One region of the Thioclava sp. F42-5 genome, then DNA from elsewhere that is predicted to be linked to it. Evidence: riboswitches for the same ligand, from Rfam matches in the RefSeq annotation. Region 1 holds a riboswitch; each other region holds the start of a gene.

Region 1 (3,270 bases):
GCTGCTTGTCCATGTTCTCCTTGATCTTGTGCATGGCCACATGACCGGGCCCCTCGATCATCACCTGACAGTCCTTCGCCCAGGCGATCTTCGTCAGCTCGCCCAGCGTCTCCAGCTCGGCGAATTGCGCGGCGTCATTGGCATCCGCGATCGAGCCCGGCCGCAGCCCGTCGCCGAGGCTGAACGAGACGTCGTAGCGGCGGCAGATGTCGCAGATCTCTTCGAAATGCTCGTAGAGGAAGCTCTCCTTGTGGTGATGCAGGCACCATTTCGCCATGATCGAGCCGCCCCGGCTGACGATCCCGGTCACGCGCTCCACCGTCATCGGCACCATGTGCAGACGCACCCCTGCATGGATCGTGAAGTAGTCGACGCCCTGCTCGGCCTGTTCGATCAGCGTGTCGCGGAAGACCTCCCATGTCAGGTCCTCGGCGATGCCGTTCACCTTCTCCAGCGCCTGATAGATCGGCACGGTCCCGATCGGCACGGGGCTGTTTCGGATGATCCATTCGCGGGTGTTGTGGATGTTGCGCCCGGTCGAGAGGTCCATCACGGTGTCGGCGCCCCAGCGGATCGCCCAGACCAACTTGTCGACCTCTTCCTCCATCGAGGAGGTGACGGCCGAGGTGCCCATGTTGGCGTTGATCTTCACGAGGAAATTGCGCCCGATGATCATCGGCTCGGCTTCCGGGTGGTTGATATTGGCCGGGATGATCGCGCGGCCTGCGGCGATCTCGTCGCGCACGAAATCCGGCGTCACGTAATCGGGCAGGTTCGCGCCCCAGTCCTGCCCGTCGCGCGGTCCTACGGCCTCGCGCAGCTGGTTCTCGCGGATCGCGACGAACTCCATCTCGGGCGTGATGATCCCGGCGCGGGCGTAGGCCAGCTGCGTCACCGCGCGGTCGCCCTTGGCCCGCAACGGTTGCCGCCTGACCGGGAATTCCGGCGTCAGCCGCGCCCCTTGGGCAAAGCCGTTATCCTCGGGTCGGACATCGCGCCCGGTATATCTCTCGACATCGCCGCGCGCCTCGATCCATGCCCGGCGCAACGGCGCGAGACCGGCATTGATATCGGTCGTGACCTCGGGGTCGGTATAAGGGCCCGAACTGTCATAGACCGGCAGCGGTGCTTCCCCTGCGGTGGGGTGCATGGCGATCTCGCGCATCGGCACGCGCAAACCTTCATGCAAAGCGCCCTCGACGTAGATCTTGCGCGACGCCGGCAGCGGACCGGTGGTGATCTTGGGGTTGGGGATGTTCATCGTTTCGGTGCTCCTCAAGCATTCGATCTCAAAGGACACCAATTGAGAGACGCTTGGGAAACCAAAGGCCGAACGGCCTTTTGTCATGGCCCGCAACGAGAGAAAGACTCTTCCCGGTCTGCGCGCCTAGCTTCCTACGCCAGTATCAACTGGGTCAGGTTCAAAGGGTCGCGTCACCGGGTTTTCACCCTGTCAGCCTCTCAGTCCCCTAAGCGGGACTCCCCTGCGTGATCCTGTTGTAGGAGCGAAGTGCGAACCTGGCAAGGCGCGTCCGCGCGACATCCGGCGGTCGTGATCGGCGCGCCCGGCGTCAGCGGTTCAAAAGCGCGCCGTCCATCCCAGCGAAACCCCCATCGCTGAACGCTTCCCGGGTTCGTAGACAAGCCCCGCGCCGAGACGACCGATCCCCGTCGTGCGCGAATAGCCGAACTGAAGGTCGGGCTGAGGTGCTGCGCTTTCGATATTCACCGAGGAGGTCGTCATCACCACCTTGTCTGAGCGGGCGTTTCCGACGGCGACCCCGACGGCCGTCGGCACGCTCATCGTCATCTTGCCCGAGGCAAGCGAGATCGGCGTCGAAATCCCGATGGAGACACGATCATCGCCGGACAGAAACCCTGTCTTGCTCAGGCCCACGGCATAGGCGTTCGAGTGCAGCCCGCTGCCGGAGCGAAGCAAACCGTCTCCGGAGAAGTTCGAACTGCCATTGGCCGCGGTGAACGCGAGAGAGGTGCCGTCACCGAGGGCGACGTTCATGCCGAGCTGAACGAAGCGGGTATCGCTGGACAGGCCGCCACCGAACGCGCCGCCCACCGAGGTTCCCAGGAAGCCGCCGTCTTCATGCAGGCTGCCGACGGTCATCGAGAGCTTGCCGGTGCCAAACCGGGCACTGAGCGAGCCGGCGATGTAATGCGAGGTGATATCTCCAGCCCCGCCGCCTGCCTGCGAAATCGACGCCGACAGCCCGTCGCCGAGGCCGATTTCGTAATGCAGCGCGGATGTGGCATCGAAAGATTTCAGGTATGGCGCGGCCATCGCGGCGCTGTCGACCCAGCCTGTTCCGGCAATCGCGGAACCGTCGCCGCGCGACAGCGACAAGGTGCCGGTGCCCGCGCTCAGATTGATCGCATCCGTCCGTCCCATCGCGAAGGCTTCCGTCGCGGCTCGGGCGGCGCTGGCATCCGCGTAATCCGCCACGAAGCTGCTGGTCGGCACATGATAGCCCCGATCAAAGGCATCGGTGACGATCATTCGCTGGTTGGAGAGCGTCGCGCGCAGGGCCCCGGCCACGCTGCGGCTTGCGCTGATCGCGCTTCGGGCTGCGGGCACGGAGGGGCCGTCGAGAGAGCTGGTCGTCTCGACTTTCAGCGTCCCGGCAGGTGCCTGTGCCTGCCGCAGATTGAGCTCTCCCCAGCCATAAACCGGATCGATTCCGACCGCGCCGAGATCGGTCGCGCTGGTCTCGAGGATCTGCACGATTTGCTGACCTGTCAGCTCGGGGAATTCGCTCTTGAGCACCGCGACCGCGCCGGTGACATAGGGCGTCGCCATGGAAGTCCCGCTCATGTAGGCGTAATCGCCGCCGAGATCGCTCGGATAGGTCGAGAGGATGTTCACGCCCGGCGCCGCGAGGCAGTAATTCATCGCCTCGCCGCAGCGGTTGGAAAAGCTCGCGATCTGATGGTTGCTGTCGACGGCCACGACGCCGAGGATCGAGCCGTCCATTTCCGGGAAGTATTCCGGCAGGCCGGCCATCACGCTGGGATTGGCGCCGCCGTCGTTACCCGCAGCGAACACGCTGACCATGCCCGCTTTCGCGGCTGCATCGAGCGCGTCGATCGTGGCCGACCCGAGCTGCAGACGGATCTGCTCGGCGCTCGAAAACTGGTCGATCGTAAGCGTCTTGTCCGTGCTGTCCACATAGGACCAGCTGTTGTTCATCGAGGCGGACCCGGCCTTGACCGACCGCGTGATCGCATCCGCATAGCTGCCCGCAGGCACCGAGCCTC
Region 2 (3,270 bases), on a different contig from region 1:
GCGTCAAGCCAGAGCTCTTCCTGCGCCGTGACCAGCAGATCCGGGCTTTGGTCGCCTTGCAGATGACCGCCCTTCAGCAGCACCGCACGCGGCCCGAGCTCGCGCAGCGCATGGGCCTGATCGCGCATCTCGTCGAAGCGCGTCGCCTCGGCGCAGCCCAGCAGATCGGCGGCCTCGGGCAGGTTCGGCGTGACCAGATCGGCCCGGGGCAGCAGGCTGTGCAGCGCGGTCACCGCCGCCTCTTCCAGCAGCCGATCGCCGCCTTTCGCGACCATCACCGGATCGAGCACTACCGGACAGTCGAGCCCGGTCAGCCTCTCGGCCACAGTCTCGATGATCGCGGCATCGCCCAGCATTCCGATCTTGATCGCGTCGATACGAACGTCTTCGCGCAGCGATGCCAACTGAGTTGCGATCAGCGCCGTGTCGCACAGGCTCACCGCCTGCACGCCGCGCGTGTTCTGGGCGGTCAGCGCGGTAATCACGCTCATCGCGTAGCCACCATTGGCGGAGATGGCCTTGATATCGGCCTGAATGCCCGCCCCGCCCGATGGGTCGGAACCCGCGATGGTGAGAATATTGGGGATCATGTGTCGCTCCATGCGTTGCGCAGGGTTCGGGTGGCGCGCGCCATGTCAGGGGCACGCGAGATGGCGGAAATCACCGCGAGACCGGCACCGCCCGCCGCGCGGATTGCGGGCGCGTCAGTGGCAGTGATCCCGCCGATCGCGAGGCAGGGAATATCGGTGCGCGAGACGATCTTGGCAAAGCCCACATGGCCGATCGGGGCGGCATGGTCGGGCTTCGAGCCGGTCGCATGGATCGGACCGACGCCGAGATAATCGATACCGGGAGGAACGGCGGCGATCTGCGCCTCGGTCTCGATCGAGAGGCCAAGGAGCATGTCGGGCCCGATCCGGCGGCGGATCGCGGCGGGGTCGCCATCGCTCTGACCGATATGCAGCCCGGCGGCCCCAATCTCGATGGCCACCGCGACCCTATCGTTCACGATCAGCGGCACGTCATAGGGGGCAAGCGCTTCGACCAGCGTCCGGGCCAGCGCGGCGAATTCCGCATCGGGGAGCACCTTGTCGCGCAGCTGCACCCAGCCTGCACCGCCCCGTGCCGCGGCCACGGCTTGCGCGAGCACCGGCTGCGGGGCGGCCGGGTCGGTGACGAAACAGATGGACGGGATCATCATGCGGATTCGATCCGAGCTCCGGCGCTCAGCGCCTCGGCGTCGATCGCATAGAGCGCATCGAGGAACGCGACCTGAAAACTTCCCGGGCCTGAGGCACTCGCCCCGGCGCTCTCCCCGGCGAGCCCGAAATAAGCCAGCGCCGCGACGACCGCCTCGAAGCGAGGCTGTCCCGCGAGAAACGCAGCCACCAGACCGGTCAGCGAACAGCCCAAAGCGGTCACGCGCGGCATCATCGCATGGCCATTGGCGACCCGCGCAGCGCGCTCCCCATCCGTCACAAAATCGACCGCGCCAGTCACCGCAACCACGGCCCCGCTCATCCGGGCCAAGGCCCGTGCGGCGCCTTCCGCGGTCTCGACACTCTCAGTGGAATCCGCCCCTTTCCCCGCGCCAGCCTCGCCCGCAAGCGCAAGGATCTCCGACGCGTTGCCGCGGATTGCCGTCGGGCGCAGTTCCACGAGCCGCGCACCGAGCGCACGCCGATAATCCGTCGCGCCGACAGCGACAGGGTCTAGCACCCACGGGGTTCCCTGCGCGCTCGCGACCTTGGCCGCCGCCGCCATCGCCTCAGCCCAGGGCGGCGACACCGTGCCGATATTGATGCTGAGCGCCTGCGCGAGTCCGGCGAACTCGGCCGCCTCCTCGCGCGCATGCACCATCGCGGGCGAGGCGCCGGAGGCGAGCAGAACATTCGCCATCACGTTCATCGCGACGTAATTGGTTATGTTGTGAACGAGCGGCGCGGTCTGCCGCATCGCCGCGAGATATTGTCCGGGATCTTCCATCGCTCTCTCCTTGGCTGCGGGCATCAGGAGAAGTGCGAGGGGGCAAAGGCGGGAACGCGCCTGACCGTCTCACGCGCCTCCCTCCGCCGGCATTATCCGGTTCAGGTTCTAAGGGTTCGTCTCAGCCCGGTTGCCCGAGCGCCCCTGTCGCTTCGCTCCGAGAGGTGACAGCCTTCGCGCCGCCCGTCAAGCCGGGTCAGACGAGGCGCCCACAGCTTCGCCGCGATCAGCATCCAGCGCATATCCTTGAACGGCGGAACCATTCTGGTCGCCGTCATATGTCAGGCCGGAAAAGAGCGAAGATACCGGCGTCGTTTTCGGATCCGCTTTCCCATCCGAAACATGCTCGGTGCAGACCCGTCTGCCTGATGCCCGCAAAGCAGAATGGAACAAAGGCACCTTGCATCCGTTGGGGAACCATATCCCCCACCGCTCCGTCCCAGCATTATTGAGCGAGGTTTTTTAGCATGAGACGTCTAGACACGCATTCCGGAACGGCCCTGACCGGCCTCGTTACCGCCCTTGTCCTCTGCGCGAGCGCAGCCTACCCGGGCTCTTCGGACCAGCAGGCCCTTTTCACATCCAAGCAGGCATCGTCAGGCCACGACGTGTACAAGAAGCACTGCGCCGATTGTCATGGCAGCGATCTGATGGGGGATGCAGGCCCGGCACTGGCGGGCAAGAAATTCGCCGACAGCCTCGATTACAGCGGCATGACCGGCAAGCAACTATACGACTTCATCGCGAAGCACATGCCCAAGGATGACCCGGGCGAGCTGACCGACAAGCAGTATCTCCAGACATTCGCCTATCTGCTTTGCAAGAACGGTTTCAAACCCGGGGACAGCGCGATCGACCAGAAAGCGATCGATGCGATGGACCTGCAGCCGTTGCCGGACTCGTCGCAGTCATCCTGCGACTGACCCGACCGCCGCGGCTGATCATTTCAAGAGAGGAGGACCGAACATGGCACATTTGCCACCATTCACCGCGACCTCGCGAGGCGCCGTCCGACCTCTGATCCTGTCCGTATGCGTGGCGGCCCTGCCGGCACTTGCGCACGCGAAGCAGAGTGACGAGATCCAGGGCACGAGCGACACGAACCGCGCCCAGATGAAGGAGCTTCCCGCTTCGGCGAATGTCGCTGTCGACGACAACGCGATGCGATCCGCCAAGGACAACAAGTCCGATTGGTTGCTGCATGGCCGGAGCTACAGCAACCAGCGCTATTCGCCACTCGACCAGATCACGACGGACAATATCGACAAGCTGCACCCGGTTGCC
Region 3 (3,270 bases), on a different contig from region 1:
TCATGCCCCGCGCCGAAACTCGACGGCAGGGTGGCGCGCGCCGCGATCAGCAGCGCCGCGACCGAGATCGCGACCTGCACCAGCGCAAGGCTCGCCGCGCGGCCCATGTCGAAATCGAAGCGGAAGGCCTGATAGATCGCCAGCTCCACCGTGGTCGCGCGCGGCCCGCCGCCAAGGGTCAGGGCCACCGCGAAGGACGTCAGGCAGACGAGGAAGATCGCGAGGAAAGCACCGGGCAACACGCTGCGCAGCATCGGACGTTCAAGGTGACGCGTGACCTCCGCAGGGCCGAAGCCGAGGGTCGCGGCAAGGCGAAACCGCTCGGCCGGGATCGCCTCCCAGCCGTGCAGGATCATCCGGGTCGCAAGCGGCAGGTTGAAGAAAACATGGGCCACGATGACGCCCTGCGCGCCGTAGATCGAAATCGGATCGATGCCGAGCGGGGCGAGGGCCGCATTGACCAGCCCGCGCCGCCCGAAGACCGCGATCAGCCCGAAGACCGCGACGATCACCGGCAGGATGAAGGGAGCCCCCAGGAGCGAAATCAGCAGTCCGCGCCCGGCGAAGCGGCGGCGATGCAGCGCACGGGCGACCGGCACCGCCAGCGCGCAGGAGATCAGCGCCGAGGCCGCCGCCTGCCAGAGCGTGAAGCGGATCGCGGCGAGATCGGTTTCGCGCAAGCCGGTCAGCCCGCCTGCCCGGAGCGCCACTGCCGCCAAAGTGCCAAGGACAAGCGCGGCCAAAGCCGCACCCGCCAGCACCGCCCAGATGGGCGTGCCTCTTATCTGGAGAAGGCGCGTTGCCATTCGTCCAGCGCCGGACCGCGCAGTTTCTCGGCCTCGGCCTCACCCAGATAGAGCGTCTTGTCGGGCATCGGGAGTTTCTGGAACACTTCCGGCAGCTGATCGTGGGGCAGTTTCGCCGGGAAGGACCAGTTCGCCGTCGCGATCATGCCTTGGAAATCGGGGCTCAGCACGTAATCCATGAATTTCTGCGCCAGCTCGGGATGTTTCGAGGTCTTGAGCTGCGCGACCAGTTCGGGGGTGAAGTAATGCCCCTCGGGGAAGATCGCGGCGGCCTTGGAGTCGTCGTCCTCGGCCATGATGTGATAGGCGGGCGAGGTGACGTAGCTGAGCACCATATCCGCCTCGCCGTCGGTGAACATCCCGTAGGCCTCGGACCAGCCCGGGGTCACGGTCAGCACCTTGGGCGCGATCTTCGTCCACGCCTCTTCGGCCTTGTCGCCGTAGATGTCCTTCACCCAGAGCAGCAACGACAGACCCGCGACCGAACTGCGCGGATCCTCGATGACGATCTTGTAGGCGTCGTCGGGCGCATCCAGCAGGTCCTGGAAGCTCGTGGGCGGGTTCTTCAGCTTGGTCTTGTCATAGACGAAGGCCAGTTCAGACCAGTCGAAGGGCAGAAAGATCGAATCGTCCCATTTGACCGGCATGGTCAGGTCGGACGTGTCCTCGTTATGCGGGGCGAACAGGCCCGTGGCGCGCGCCTTCGCGGTCACGTCGGTGTTCAGACCGATCGCGACATCGGCGGAGGTCTTGTCGCCTTCGAGCAGGATGCGCGGCAACACATCGCCCGCCACGAATTTCAGATCGCAATCGCAGGTCGCCTCGAACCCCTTCTCGATCGCGGGACCGGGGCCCCATTCGCTCGTGAAATAATCAGGCGCATAGACGGTGAGCACGGGCTTGTCCTCGGCCGCCGCCATCGTGGCGATCAGGCTCAGGGCTCCCGCAAGCATCAGGTGGGTTTTCATGCCTCACTCCTTGGGCTTGCCGGGCGGAGTGGGGCCGGACTATCCGGCTACCTTCCCTCCGCCGGTCTTAACCGGTTCAGGTTCAACGGGTTCGCGTGGATCGCATCTCAGCCGGATCATCCGGCACCCCGAGGTAGGGCGCAACCTATGCGCGCGGGGCTTCGGACGCAAGGGCAAGCAGTCGTAGCCCCCCGACGCCTAGCACGAACGCTCTGGCGAGTTCCCGCCAGTGACGACCCGCGCCGGATTTCAATGGCTTGCAACTGCGCGCAGGCCGACGCAGGCTCGATCCGGAACGGATGTGGGAGGAACCGATGCGCATCACCCTGACGGCGGCCCTTATGGCCGCGACCGCCCTGCCCGCCTTGGCCGACACGATCGAGGCACCGGGCAAGATCACGGCCGTGACGCTCTTTCCGCAGGGCGCGCAGGTGGTGCGGCAGGTGGAGGTGAAGGCGCCCGAGGGCAGCCATGACCTGCTGGTTCCGGGGTTTCCCGAAGGCACCGACATCTCGACGCTGCGGGTGTCGGGTGACGGTGTGCAGATCGGCGCGGTGAGCCTGATCTCAGGGCGCGCGCCGGCGACCAGCGGAACCGAAAGCGCAGCGGTGAAGGCTGCGCGTGACCGGCTAGCCTCTGCAAAGGAAGCCCTTGCGGAAAAGGAAGACGCGGTGGCCGTGATCCGCGCCAAGGCGCAGGCCGCGCGCGACCAGATCACATATCTCAAGAACACCGACTCGCAGGTCACCGCGCCCGAACAGCTGCGCGCGCTGGCGCAGATGGTGGAGGATCAGATTCTCTCGGCCACCGAACGCGCAATCGCCGCCGAAGCGGAAGCGCGCCGCGCGGAAGCCGCGCTCGACCCCGCGAAAGAGGCGGTGAAACAGGCGCGAGCGGCGCTCGATGCGCTGCTGAACCCGGCGAAAGATCGAGAGATGCTCAGCGCGAAGGTGCAGGGCTCGGGCACGCTGACGATCACCTCTTACGTTAACAATGCCGGGTGGCAGCCCTCCTATGATCTGCGGCTCGACCGCGACAAGGGCGCGGTGGATATGGAGCGCTTCGTCTCGGTCCATCAGGCCACCGGCGAGGACTGGCGTAACGTCGACCTGACGCTCTCGACCGCTCGCCCCGGCGGGCGCGCAGAGCCGGGCGAAGTCTATCCGCGCCTCGCGCACATCGGCGACCCGGATGCGCCGCCCGCACCGGTGCCGATGAAGCGCTCCCTCGCGGCATCGGATGGCGCCGCCGCGCCGATGGCGGAAGCAGCGATCAGCGACCGCGCCGATCTTCAGATGCAGGGCGAAACGGTGACCTACCATTACCCGAGCGCGGTCGATCTGCGCGACGGGTTCGACGATCTCCGCCTGAGCCTCGATTCCAAGACCCTCCCGATGGAGGTCTTCGCCGAAGCCGCCCCGCTGACCGATCCGCAGGCCTATCGCGTGGCCGAGGGCAAGAACGGGACCGGCGAGATCCTGTTGCCCGGCCCCGCG

Evidence for each region. A riboswitch is a leader RNA that binds a small molecule or an ion and turns the genes downstream of it on or off. The one in region 1 is predicted to bind thiamine pyrophosphate.
Region 2: linked by a shared signal. The riboswitch ahead of thiM (hydroxyethylthiazole kinase) and the one ahead of thiC (phosphomethylpyrimidine synthase ThiC) in region 1 are both predicted to bind thiamine pyrophosphate.
Region 3: linked by a shared signal. The riboswitch ahead of thiB (thiamine ABC transporter substrate binding subunit) and the one ahead of thiC (phosphomethylpyrimidine synthase ThiC) in region 1 are both predicted to bind thiamine pyrophosphate.

Annotation. Positions count from the first base shown of each region.
Region 1 covers NZ_NBNZ01000004.1:355,374-358,643, reverse strand. Annotated here, with positions in the region: gene thiC (phosphomethylpyrimidine synthase ThiC) at 1-1,261, opposite strand, end outside; TPP riboswitch at 1,376-1,496, opposite strand; gene B6V74_RS13275 (S8 family peptidase) at 1,580-3,270, opposite strand, start outside.
Region 2 covers NZ_NBNZ01000001.1:936,926-940,195, forward strand. Annotated here, with positions in the region: gene thiD (bifunctional hydroxymethylpyrimidine kinase/phosphomethylpyrimidine kinase) at 1-590, opposite strand, end outside; gene thiE (thiamine phosphate synthase) at 587-1,201, opposite strand; gene thiM (hydroxyethylthiazole kinase) at 1,198-1,986, opposite strand; TPP riboswitch at 2,048-2,142, opposite strand; gene B6V74_RS04275 (cytochrome c) at 2,454-2,909, shown strand; gene B6V74_RS04280 (PQQ-binding-like beta-propeller repeat protein) at 2,953-3,270, shown strand, end outside.
Region 3 covers NZ_NBNZ01000002.1:696,896-700,165, reverse strand. Annotated here, with positions in the region: gene B6V74_RS08655 (thiamine/thiamine pyrophosphate ABC transporter permease ThiP) at 1-806, opposite strand, end outside; gene thiB (thiamine ABC transporter substrate binding subunit) at 782-1,774, opposite strand; TPP riboswitch at 1,811-1,915, opposite strand; gene B6V74_RS08645 (DUF4139 domain-containing protein) at 2,089-3,270, shown strand, end outside.